DNA from 2 places in the Comamonas koreensis genome. Region 1 is predicted to be linked to the other one. Evidence: predicted binding sites of a transcription regulator. Region 1 holds the regulator's gene; the other holds the start of a gene.
What was found. The regulator sigma-54, encoded in region 1, starts transcription at its own class of promoters, with help from an activator protein. The targets are predictions, from matches to a motif close to TGGCANGNAANCTGCTTT.
Positions count from the first base shown of each region.

Region 1 (5,889 bases):
GAGGCGGACGATGGCCGCCACGATGAACTCAAGCAGACCAGTGTCTTCACGGGCAATGTGGTGGTGACCAAGGGCACCATCATCATCCGTGGCGCGCAGCTGACCGTGAGCCAGGACCGCGACGGCTTCCAGCACGGCGTGGTGACTGCTGCGCCGGGCAAGCTCGCATTCTTCCGCCAAAAGCGTGACTCGGCCCCAGGCGCGCCTGACGAGTTCGTCGAAGGCGAAGGCGAGGTCATCACCTATAACGGCCGCGATGACACCGTGCACTTTGAGCGCCGCGGCGAGTTGCGCCGTTACCGCGAGACCACGTTGACCGACCAGGTCAGTGGCCCGCTGATCGTCTACAACAATCTGAGCGATACCTTCACGGTCTCCGGCCAAAAGGGCGCCCAGGCGGCGGCCGATCCCAAGCCCGGTGCGCCCAAGAAGGACCGCGTCCGTGTGATCCTGACGCCCAAGGCCGATGGCAAGGCGGACGACAAGGCCAGCGCCCCGGCCAAGCCCGCTGCCGATGACAAGACGCCATTGCGCCCCAGCACCCAACTGAACGACGGAGCCAAGTGACCGTGGCAGAAAACTCGTCGACCATTTCCGTCAACGCCCGGGTCGCCAACAGCGACCACCGCAGCCAGCTGGAGGTCTTGCACCTGGAGAAATCCTATGGCAGCCGCAAGGTGGTCAAGGACGTGTCGCTGTCGGTGCGCAAGGGCGAAGTGGTGGGTTTGCTAGGCCCCAATGGCGCGGGCAAGACCACCTCGTTCTACATGATCGTGGGCCTGGTACGCAGCGATGGCGGGGATATCCGCATCGATGGGCAGTCGGTGGCCAATATGCCGATCCACCAGCGCTCGCAGCTGGGCCTGTCCTACCTGCCGCAGGAAGCCTCGATCTTTCGCAAGCTCAGCGTGCAGGACAATGTGCGCGCCGTGCTGGAGCTGCAAAAAGATGAGCATGGCAAGCCGCTCTCGCGCGCCGAGGTCGAGCGCCAGCTCACCGCGCTGCTGCAGGAGCTGCGGGTCGAGCACCTGCGCGAATCACCGTCAGTCGCGCTGTCCGGCGGCGAGCGCCGCCGGGTCGAGATCGCCCGTGCGCTGGCCACCCAGCCCCGTTTCATCCTGCTCGACGAGCCTTTCGCCGGCATCGACCCCATCGCCGTGATCGAGATCCAGCGCATTGTCGCCTTTCTCAAGGAGCGCGGCATTGGCGTGCTGATCACCGACCACAATGTGCGCGAAACCCTGGGTATCTGTGACCATGCCTGCATCATCAGCGATGGCAAGGTGCTGGCCGCCGGGACGCCGCAAGAGATTGTGGAGAACGCAGAGGTCCGGAGGGTGTATCTGGGTGAACATTTCCGTATGTGACACCGCACGCCTTGGCGGGCGTGCCAGCCAAGATGCCGTCCCGCGCTGCGGGGCCGGCAGGGCTGATCCGTTGCCAGCTGCCCCAGCCCGTGGGGAGGCGCAGCCATGATGCCGTCGCTGTCGCTGCGCGTATCGCAGAACCTGACCCTGACCCCCCAGCTGCAGCAGTCGATTCGCCTGCTGCAGCTGTCCACGCAGGAACTGACGCAGGAAGTCGAGCAGATGCTCGACGAAAACCCGTTTCTGGAGCGCGAGGGCGATGAGGCCCCCGAGGCTGAAGCCGGTAAAGAAGCCGCTGAATCTGCCGAAGCTGCAGACGCTGCAGACGCAGCCGACAAGGGTGCCGATACTGCTGCCAGCACCGACACCAACAACAGTAGCGATTTCGAGCCCGGAACCTCCGACCAGCCGCTGGATTTTGGCGCGGGCAAGGAAACCGGCGTCGATGCCGAGGCCGCTGCCGGCGATTCGGCATCGGACTGGGAAGAGTGGGGTGGCGATCTGCCCGCGCGCTCCAGCGCCAGCGATGACGACGACGAGACGCCGATGTCCGACCGGCGCAGCGAGCACCTGAGCCTGCAGGATGTGCTGCACCGCCAGGCCTTGTCGCTGCGCCTGTGCCAGGAAGACCGGGCCGCGCTCTACTTTCTGATTGAATCACTGAACGACGACGGCTACCTCGAAGAAACGCTGGCCGAGCTCGCGCAAAGCTTTGGCGACGCCAGTGACCCCGAGCGCTACGAAGTGCTGCTGCACCACCTGACTGTGGCGCTGCGCTTGCTGCAAAGCCTGGAGCCGATTGGCGTGGGCGCGCGCAACCTGTCCGAATGCATGCAGCTGCAGATCAAGGCCCAGCAGCGCCTGTTGGATGAAGAGGGCTCGGACACGCCCGAGGCCGATGCGCTGGCGCTGGAGACCGCTTTGCTGGTCTGCCAGGAATCGCTGGAGCTGCTGGCGCGCCGTGATGTGCGCAAGCTGGTGCAACTGACCGGATGCAGTGATGCCGCGGTGCGCAGCGCGCTGGCGCTGATCGCCAAGCTCGAGCCCCGCCCCGGCCGGCCCTATGCCGATGTGGACCGCAACACCATCATCCCCGATGTCATCGTGCGACTCAGCAATGAGCGCGGCCTGCCGGTGCCCGGTTTCAGCGTGCAGCTCAATGCCGAGGTGATGCCGCGCCTGCGCGTGCAGGATGTCTACGCCAATGCCTTGCGCAGCCACAAGGGCAGCGAAGGCCATGGCGCGCTGCAGCAGCGGCTGCAGGAGGCGCGCTGGTTCATCAAGAACATCCAGCAGCGCTTTGACACCATCTTGCGCGTCTCGCAGGCCATCGTCGAGCGCCAGCGCAATTTCTTTGTCCATGGCGAGCTGGCGATGCGCCCCATGGTGCTGCGCGAGATTGCCGATGAGCTGGGCCTGCACGAGTCCACCATCAGCCGCGTGACCACGGCCAAGTACATGGCCACGCCGCAGGGCACGTTCGAGCTCAAGTACTTCTTTGGCTCGGGCCTGGGCACCGAGACCGGCGGCAGTGCGTCGAGCACGGCGGTCAAGGCGCTGATCAAGCAGCTGCTGGACGAGGAAAGCGCGAAAAAGCCGCTGTCGGATGCAAAAATCGCCGATCTGCTGCAGGCCCAGGGCATTGAATGCGCGCGCCGCACGGTGGCCAAGTACCGCGAGGCGATGCGCATCCCGCCGGCCAGCCTGCGCAAGGCGCTGTAAGCGCAAGCAGCCAGGGCCCATAAAAAAACCGCAGTTGCGTTAGGCACTGCGGTTTTGCTTTGAGACGGAGCCGCTTTACTTTGGCCACAGCCACCAGATGAACAAGGCCAGCACGGCCAGCATCAGGCCAAACTTGGTGAGCTTGTAGGCCGTCTTGTTCCAGGCCTTGAAGCGGCGGCGGTACTGGCCCATGTAGAACGAGATCTTGAAGATGCGGCTGATGAAGCCACGCGGATCGCCTTCGTTGTTGGGCGAGCTGGCGGCAGCGACCACATGCGTGCCCAGCCAGCGGTTGAGCCACTGCGCAAAGCCATTGGTCATCGGGCGCTCGACATCGCAGAACAGCACGATGCGGTTGCCTTCGGACCGGTTCTCGGCCCAGTGCATGAAGGTCTCGTCAAAGATCACGCCTTCGCCCTCGCGCCAGCTGTAGGGCGTGCCATCGACCTCGATCATGCAGCGGTCATCATTGGGCGCCAGCACAGCGAGGTGGTAGCGCAGCGAGCCCGCATAGGGGTCGCGGTGCAGGTTGAGCTTGGCGCCGGGCGGCAGCTCGGCAAACATGGCCGCCTTGATGCCGGGGATGGACTGCACCAGCGCCGTGGTCTTGGGGCACAGCTCCATCGCAGACGGGTGGGCCTGGCCGTACCACTTCAAGTAGAAGCGCTTCCAGCCGGTCTTGAAGAAAGAGTTGAAGCCCGCGTCGTCGTTGTTGGCTGCGGCCTTGATCTGCATGGCCTGGTGCAGGCCGATGGCCTCTTCGCGGATCTCGCGCCAGTGGGCCTGCAGCGGGGCCAGGTCGGGGAAGGTGCTGGTGGGCAGGTAGGGCGTGCGCGGTACCTTGCTGAACATCAGCATGAACACATTGAATGGCGCCGTGAACGTGGAGTGGTCAAACAGCTGGCGCAGCAGCTTGTGCCGCACCTTGCCACGCAGGTGCATGTAGAGGCCGCAGCCAGTGAAAAGCAGCACCAGGGCCAGAACGATGATTTTTGCCATAGACAGCGATTTTAGCGACTGTGCTGTGGCGGCTGTCTGCGCAAGCGCAAACTGGCGCGCGGCAAGGGCTGCGGGGCGGTGGGATGGCCTGCTGGCAGCAGGCCTATTGCGGTTTGGTCAATGGCAAGCCAGGTGGGCTTACCTGGGCTGGGCGGCAAAGGCGGTTTTCAGGCGCTGCAGCATCTCGCGGTTGAGCTGGCGCTGCTGGCCGCTCCAGTGCGTCATCGCCTTGTTCAGCTCGGCCTGCAGGCCATTGGCCGTCTGCCAGTCGCCCTGGCCCGCAGCCCAGATCGCGTACTCGGCCATCACATCGAAGCTGCCCGAGTGCTGGCGCACAAAGTCAAAGCTCTTGCGCGCCATCTCCTGGTCGCCCAGCTGGGCGTAGGCCTTGGCCACCAGCAGGCCCACGGCCTCGGCGCGGAAGTGCACATCCGCCTGGGCAATCACGCGCAGCTGCTGCAGCGCCTGCTGCGGATGGCCGGCCTGGTAGGCCGCTTGCGCAGCGCCCCAGCGGATATCGAGGTCGTTGGCAAACGGACCCTTCATGCTGGCCTCAAAGTGGCCAAAGGCCTGCTCGGCCTGGCCATTGGCCAGCAGGGCCTGGGCCAGGCGGATCTGGTTCTGCGCGGTGGGGCTGTAGTCGTAGGCGGCCTGGGCTTCGCGCACCTCGCGGGTCGGGTCCAGCGCCTTGACGGCGTTGCTCGCCAGGCTGCGGGCATGGCGCTGCAGGCGCGAATTGGGCAGGTAGATGGCAAAGAAATACACCACGCTGCCCAGGAAGGGGAAGGCCAGCAGCACAAACAGCCAGTAGTTGTTCTGGCCGCTGCGCACGGCGTGGACCGCAAAAAACAGCGCAATGATGACGTGTACGCCAGCTCCGAGGTAGGGCATCCGCATTCTCTCTGAGTGATGGAGGGGAAGGGCGGCTGCACCGAGGGCTGCGGCCCGCTCTGGGGCCAGACTATAGCAGCCAGCCACCCGTTACCGCTGCGCTATAGGAGCCGGGCTGCCGAATGCCACTGGCACAGTCCACATTCCCGTGCGCTTGGCAGACAATGGGGCAAGCGCGTATGCTTGCCCCCCTGCTTATGAACCAACTGCATTTGTTTTTGCCCTGCGCCGCCGGCGTCGAGGGCCTTTTGGCGGACGAAGTCCATGCCATCACCGGCGCCAGCGGCCAGGACCTCCTGGTGGCGCGCGGCGGCGTCATGCTGCGCGGCATGTGGCGCGATGCGCTGCTGCTGAACCTGCACAGCCGCCTGGCCCAGCGCGTGCTGGTCGAGCTCTCGCACAGCATGTACCGCAACGAGAACGACCTCTACCGTGCCGCCAGCGAGGTGGCCTGGGAGATCTGGTTTTCGCCCAAGGAGACCTTCAAGATCGAGGTCACCTCCCAGCACAGCCCGCTGACCAGCCTGAACTTTGCCGCGCTGCGCGTCAAGGATGCGATTGCCGACCGCTTCCGCGAGCGCCGCCACGGCGTGCGCCCCAGCGTGGAGACGCACCACCCCGATGTGCGCGTGCACCTGCACCTGACCACCGATGGCGCCACCATCTATATCGATACTTCGGGCGAGGCGCTGTTCAAGCGCGGCTGGCGCGAGGACAAGGGCGATGCGCCACTCAAGGAAACGCTGGCCGCGGCGATGATTGCCGCGAGCGGCTGGGACCCGCACGGCGACGACCCGCAGCCGCTCTACGACCCCTGCTGTGGCAGCGGCACGGTGCTGATCGAAGCGGCCCAGATCGCGCGCAAGATCCCGGCCGGTATCCTGCGCCGCTTTGCGTTTGAAAAGCTCGT
Region 1 is NZ_CP043575.1:5,164,422-5,170,310, reverse strand. Features, by position in the region: gene lptA (lipopolysaccharide transport periplasmic protein LptA) at 1-567, shown strand, start outside; gene lptB (LPS export ABC transporter ATP-binding protein) at 591-1,367, shown strand; gene rpoN (RNA polymerase factor sigma-54) at 1,473-3,089, shown strand; gene F0Q04_RS23635 (aspartyl/asparaginyl beta-hydroxylase domain-containing protein) at 3,165-4,079, opposite strand; gene F0Q04_RS23630 (hypothetical protein) at 4,227-4,979, opposite strand; gene F0Q04_RS23625 (THUMP domain-containing class I SAM-dependent RNA methyltransferase) at 5,177-5,889, shown strand, end outside.

Region 2 (5,889 bases), 1.5 Mb from region 1:
GCCGAACTCAGCGCTGCACATTTTTTGTGCGGCTCAGGCGCCGCCTCGCCTCATTTGCGTGCACAAAAAAGGCGCTCCATATAGAGCGCCTGTTGCTAGCTAAGTAGGCTTTATCAGGCCACCTTCTCCACATGGGCCTGGCGGGTGTAGAGAAAGTCGATCACCGCCTTGCGGCAGGCCTGGTACTGCGCATCCTCGGCCAAGGCGACCCGGTTGCGCGGGCGGGCCAAGGGCACCGGCAGCACCTCGCCAATCGTCGCAGCAGGACCATTGGTCATCATCACGATCTTGTCGGACAGCAGCACGGCTTCGTCCACATCATGGGTCACCATCACCACGGTGCTGCGCGTGCGCGCAACGATCTCCAGCAGCTCGTCCTGCAGCTTGGCGCGGGTCAAGGCATCGAGGGCGCCAAAGGGCTCGTCCATCAAGAGCACCTGCGGCTCCATCGACAGCGCCCGGGCAATGCCCACGCGCTGCTTCATGCCGCCCGATATCTCGCCGGGGCGCTTGTGCGCTGCATGGGTGAGGCCCACCAGTGCCAGCGCGGCATCGGTACGCGCAGCCAACTGGGCCTTGCGCTCACGCCCGCCAAACACCCGCTCCACCGCCAGGTGTACATTGGCCCAGCAGGTGAGCCAGGGCAGCAGCGAATGGTTCTGGAACACCACGGCACGTTGCGGCCCCGGCCCCTTGATCTCGCGGTTGGCGCAGAGCAAGGTGCCTTCGCTGGGGCTGGTGAGGCCGGCAATCAGGTTCAGCAAGGTCGATTTGCCGCAGCCCGAGTGGCCGATCAGGCTGACAAACTCGCCCTGGGCAATCTCCAGGTTGATGCCCTGCAGCGCCTGGAACAGGCCCTTGGCGGTCTTGAAGCTTTGCGCCACCTGCTGGATCTCGATGTACTTGCCCTGGGGCGTCGCGGGAATGTTGGGCGTATTGGGCGTCATGCCTTGACCTCCTCAAAAGTGAATGCCGAGGCCAGGCGGATCAGCGCCCATTCCAGCAGCAGGCCGACCAGGCCGATGACAAAGATCGCAATGATGATGTTCTTGACATTGAGGTTGTTCCACTCGTCCCAGACCCAGAAGCCAATGCCCACGCCACCGGTCAGCATCTCAGCAGCGACGATCACCAGCCAGGCGGTGCCGACTGCCAGGCGCACGCCCGTCAGCATATAGGGCAGCACGGCGGGGAAGAGGATGGTCGTGGCAATCTTCCATTCGCTCAGGTTCAGCACCCGCGCCACATTCATATAGTCCTGCGGCACGCGCTGCACGCCCACCGCCGTGTTGATCACCATCGGCCAGATCGAGCAGATAAAGATGGTCCAGATTGCCGCCGGGTTCGCGCCCTTGAACACCAGCAGGCCAATGGGCAGCCAGGCCAGCGGCGACACCGGGCGCAGCAGGCTGATCACCGGGTTGAACATGCGCGAGAGAAAGTCAAAGCGGCCAATGACAAAGCCCAGCGGAATGCCGACCAGTGCCGCCAGCCCAAAGCCGATGCTCACCCGCTGCAGCGAGGCCAGCACATTCCAGCCCACGCCCTGGTCATTGGGGCCGTTGCGGTAGAAGGGATCGCGGAAGATCTCCTGCGCCTGGGCCCAGGTCTCCTGCGGGCCCGGAATGCCGGGGTTGCCCTGGGCGACGATGGACCACAGCACCAGCAGCAGGCCAAAGCCCAGCACCGGCGGCAGCAGGCTTTGCACCAGCGCGCCAAAGCGCTGCTGCCAAAGGGCAGCCATATCGCGCTTGGCGGCGGCAGGCACGGCAGGCGTGGCAGCAGCAGGCTGGCTGCCCGCTACCACCGGCAAACTCCGCGCCATGTGCTCATGGATGGACAACACTTTGCGCTCGGCCGGGGCCGGCGTGGGCAGGGGCGAAACACTCTCTCGCAATGCAGCGGGCATGGGGCTCTCCTTGTCAGGCCTTGATGGCAAAGCTGTCGGCGTACTTGGCGGGGTCCGAGCCATCCCAGACCTTGCCGTCGATCAGCGGGCTGCTGCGCATGTCCGACTTGGGCACGGCGATCTTCAGCTGCGCAGCCGCTTCCTTGTACAGGGCGGTCTGGTTGATCTTCTTGGCCACAGCCAGGTAGTCGGGGTGGCTCTTGAGCAAACCCCAGCGCTTGTGCTGGGTGAGGAACCACATGCCATCGGACAGGTAGGGGTAGCTGGCCTCGCCCTCGGCAAAAAACTTCATGTGGTTGGGGTCGTCCCAGGTCTTGCCCAGGCCATTTTGGTAGCGGCCCAGAATGCGCTGGTTGATGGCATCGACGCTGGTGTTCACATAGGCCTTGCCGGCAATGGTCTCGGCCATCTTCTGCTTGTTCTGCAAGCTGGCATCGATCCAGCGGCCCGCCTCCAGAATCGCCATGGTCACCGCGCGCGCGGTGTTGGGGTGGCGGCTGACAAAGTCCTGCGTGCAGCCCAGCACCTTTTCCGGGTGGTCGCGCCAGATGTCCTGGGTGGTGATGGCCGTGATGCCGATGCCATCCATGATCGCGCGGTGACCCCAGGGCTCGCCCACGCAAAAGCCATCCATATTGCCCACGCGCATATTGGCCACCATCTGCGGCGGCGGCACGGTGATCACTTTCGCATCCTTGAGCGGGTGGATGCCCGCGCTCGCCAGCCAGTAGTACAGCCACATCGCATGGGTGCCGGTCGGAAAGGTCTGCGCAAAGGTGTATTCGCGCTTTTCCGCGCCCATCAGCTTGGCCAGTGACGCCGCATCGACGGCGCCCTTGTCGGCCAGCTTCTTGGACAGGGTGATCGCCTGGCCATTGCGGTTGAGCGTCATCAGCACCGCCATGTCCTTTTGCGGGCTGCCCACGCCCAGCTGCACGCCATAGACCAGGCCATAGAGCACATGGGCAAAGTCCAGGTCGCCATTGACCAGCTTGTCGCGCACGCCGGCCCAGCTCGCTTCCTTGGTCGGCGTGATCTTGACGCCGTACTTCTGGTCCAGGCCCAGCACCGAGGCCATCACCACGCTGGCGCAGTCGGTCAGCGGGATAAAGCCGATATTGACCTCTTTTTTCTCCGGCGCATCCGAGCCGGCGGCCCAGACGCCCTGGTGGCCCAGCGCGCTGTAGACAAAGGTGGCTGCCGCTGCCTGGGCGCCATGGCGCAAGAACTGACGGCGGCCGGCCAGCGGCGAAGAAGCGGGCGAAGCCTCTGCCGCCGGGGCGGTGTCAGGGGTGGGGCGTATCGTCATTCTTGTCAAACTCCATCGAAGGCGTTGCAGATTCCAAAAACAAAAAACGGCGTCCTTTCGCTGAGGGCTTGCACCATCAGGAAAGGGACGCCGTTGTCCCGAAATAACTCGCGATTACCGGAAACAGGCCGCCTTTGGCCTGGTTGGGAAGATCAATGCATATTCCATGCCAATTCAAAAATTGCAGTGCTTCCCTCTGAAGAGCCAACCTGGGCCGGCGCTGCACACCGGCCCGGATCCCTGCAATGGTGCATTGCAGCAGCCTGCGGGCCAACGGCTGCCATGCTTTGGTGCGCGGGCGGAAAGCTGCTAGCGCTCAGCTGCAGCAGGGCCTGCGGGCGCTGCAGGGGCTTGGGGCACCAAGGCCGCCATCGCCAGCACGGCCTCGGCCACCTCCAGCATGCGCTTGTTCTGGTTCATCGCCGTCTGGCGCAGCAGCTGGTAGGCATCGCTCTCGCTGAGCTGGTGCTGGGCCATCAGCAGACCCTTGGCGCGCTCCAGGGTCTTGCGCTCGTGCAGCGCAGTGCGCGCCTCCTGGATCTGGCTCTGCATGGTCTGCAGCCGCTGCGATTGCTGCTGCACCAGCGACAGGATATCGCGCCCCAGCGCCGGCGCGCCCACGGCATCGAGCGACCAGGTATCGGGCGGTGCCGAGGCCTCAAAAAAGGCCATGCCGGCTTCGCTGCCCTCAGCGCCCTCTGCGCCCTCTTGGGCAGGTTCAGCGCCCGGTGGCAACGCCTGCAAGGCCGCCAGCGCTTGTTCCTGCGCCTGCAGCTTGTGCAGGCACAGCACCTGCAGCTCCTGCGCGACCAAGGTCTCCACCCCATGCAAGGCATCGAGCCGGTGGCTGCAGGCGGCAAACCAGTCGGCGCTCCAGCTGCGGCTCAGGCTCGATCCGCTCGCGGTATGGGCCACGCGGCGCATGCGCTCCACCGCCGCCATGTCGGTGTCGCCCGCCATATGGGCCTGCCACAGCACCAGCACGCGCGGCGTGGCCAGGCTGGCAAACACCTCAAAACAGCGCTCCTGCGACTCGATCAAATGCAGCCACTGCGCCCGGGCACTGGGCTGCAGCTGGCCTGAGGCAAAGGCGCTGGTGCCGCAGGCGCGCTCCTGCCCGGCCAGCTCCTTGCCCTGCATCAGGTGAAACAGGGCCACCAGCATGCGCGATATCTCGGGCTCATTGGCGCTGTCGGCCGCCTCAAACACGACGGACAGACAGCCGGCAATCAGGCGCGCAAAGGCGTCGGTACAGGCGGAGGGCGTGAGCCGCCCGGCCTGCACCTGGGCGCGCAGCGCAGGCAGCGCCGCCACGCCTTGCAAGGTATAGGCAATCGCATTGCACAGCCGCGCGCCGCTGCCGCCGGAGGGGTGTGGGCCCAGGCGATCGAGCTCATCGCGCACGTGGGCGATCTGCGCATCCGCCAGCAGGCGCTGGGGCGCCAGCAGCTCGGCGCCCTGCGCGCCGCCGCTGGCCAGCACCATGTTCGACAGCCCGCGCTCCTTTTGCAGCGCATGCACCAGCGAGGACATCGCTACCACCAGCGAGCAGGCCTTACCCAGCTGCTCCAGCGCGGCCATCTCATGCTGGCGAGCAGCGACCAGAAAATGCAGGGAAGACTTCATAAACGCGCACCACCGATGTTGAGCGCTCTACCCAGCAGGTTTCATGCCATGCCAGCCGGGGGCCTGCCCCAGCGCCGCTCAGCGCAGCATGCTGGACATGGCCGAGAGGCAATTGGTCATGCGCACCGCCGATTCGATGTCCGGCGCGCTAAAACGTACCGTGCGGCCATCGACCCGCTCCAGCGTCGGCCACTGGCAGAACAGATCGGCCATGCCGGGCGAGGTGGCGACAATCTGCACCTGCACCGGGCTGGCGGTGTGCAGTGGCTGGCAGCGCCCGCGCCCGGCCAGGCCCTGCTCCACCCCGGCGCGGATGGCTTTTTGCGCCTGCTCAGGCGAGAGGCTGATGCCGCTGCCCTGGCCGGTGGCGCGCTTGGTCTGTACAAACACCGCCTGCGGGAAGATCGCCTGGTTCTCCTCGCGCAGCACATCATCGCCAGCCAGCATCACCACCGGCGCGCCATAGGCGCCTGCCAAGGCGCCGTAAAGGCTGGCCTCGCTGGCCTCCTGCCCATTGATATGGATGCTGGCAAACGCAAAGCTGTTGATCGTGTGGGCCAGAATGCCCCGGCCCTGCGCGCGTGAGTGGTAGCCGACCATGCAGACCGCTTCCACCCCCAGCTCCACGCCAGCGACCATGCTCAGGTAGCGCGGTTTGCCCTGGATGACCTGGGCGCGCGCATCGAGCAGATCGGGCGGCATATTGCGAAAGCCGCCATGCGAGTCATTGACATAGACCTCGAGCGCGCCAGCGGCAAAAGCGCCTTCGACGGCGGCATTGGCCTCCTGGGCCATCAGGCGGCGCGCGCGCTCATACTCGGGGTTGCCCGCTCGCACCTGCTCGGGGTGGTAGACACCGGCCACGCCTTCGATATCGACAGAAATCAGTACTTTCATCGCCTCAGTCCTTGCACAGTTCTTGCAGACCCCAACGCTGGTGGCCGTCACGCCCTTGCACGCTCTGCGCATGCCACAGCGCATTCAAAATCGATTGCTCCACCGCATCCGCCGCCGCGCGGAACAGCGGGTCGAGCTGCGCCTCATG
Region 2 is NZ_CP043575.1:1,471,557-1,477,445, reverse strand. Features, by position in the region: gene F0Q04_RS06665 (ABC transporter ATP-binding protein) at 114-947, opposite strand; gene ntrB (nitrate ABC transporter permease) at 944-1,825, opposite strand; gene F0Q04_RS06655 (CmpA/NrtA family ABC transporter substrate-binding protein) at 1,923-3,218, opposite strand; gene F0Q04_RS06650 (nitrate regulatory protein) at 3,528-4,844, opposite strand; gene F0Q04_RS06645 (M55 family metallopeptidase) at 4,923-5,741, opposite strand; gene F0Q04_RS06640 (P1 family peptidase) at 5,746-5,889, opposite strand, start outside.
Region 2: a site for sigma-54 is predicted at 3,373-3,390, ahead of F0Q04_RS06655 (CmpA/NrtA family ABC transporter substrate-binding protein). Genes of this name have one in related genera too.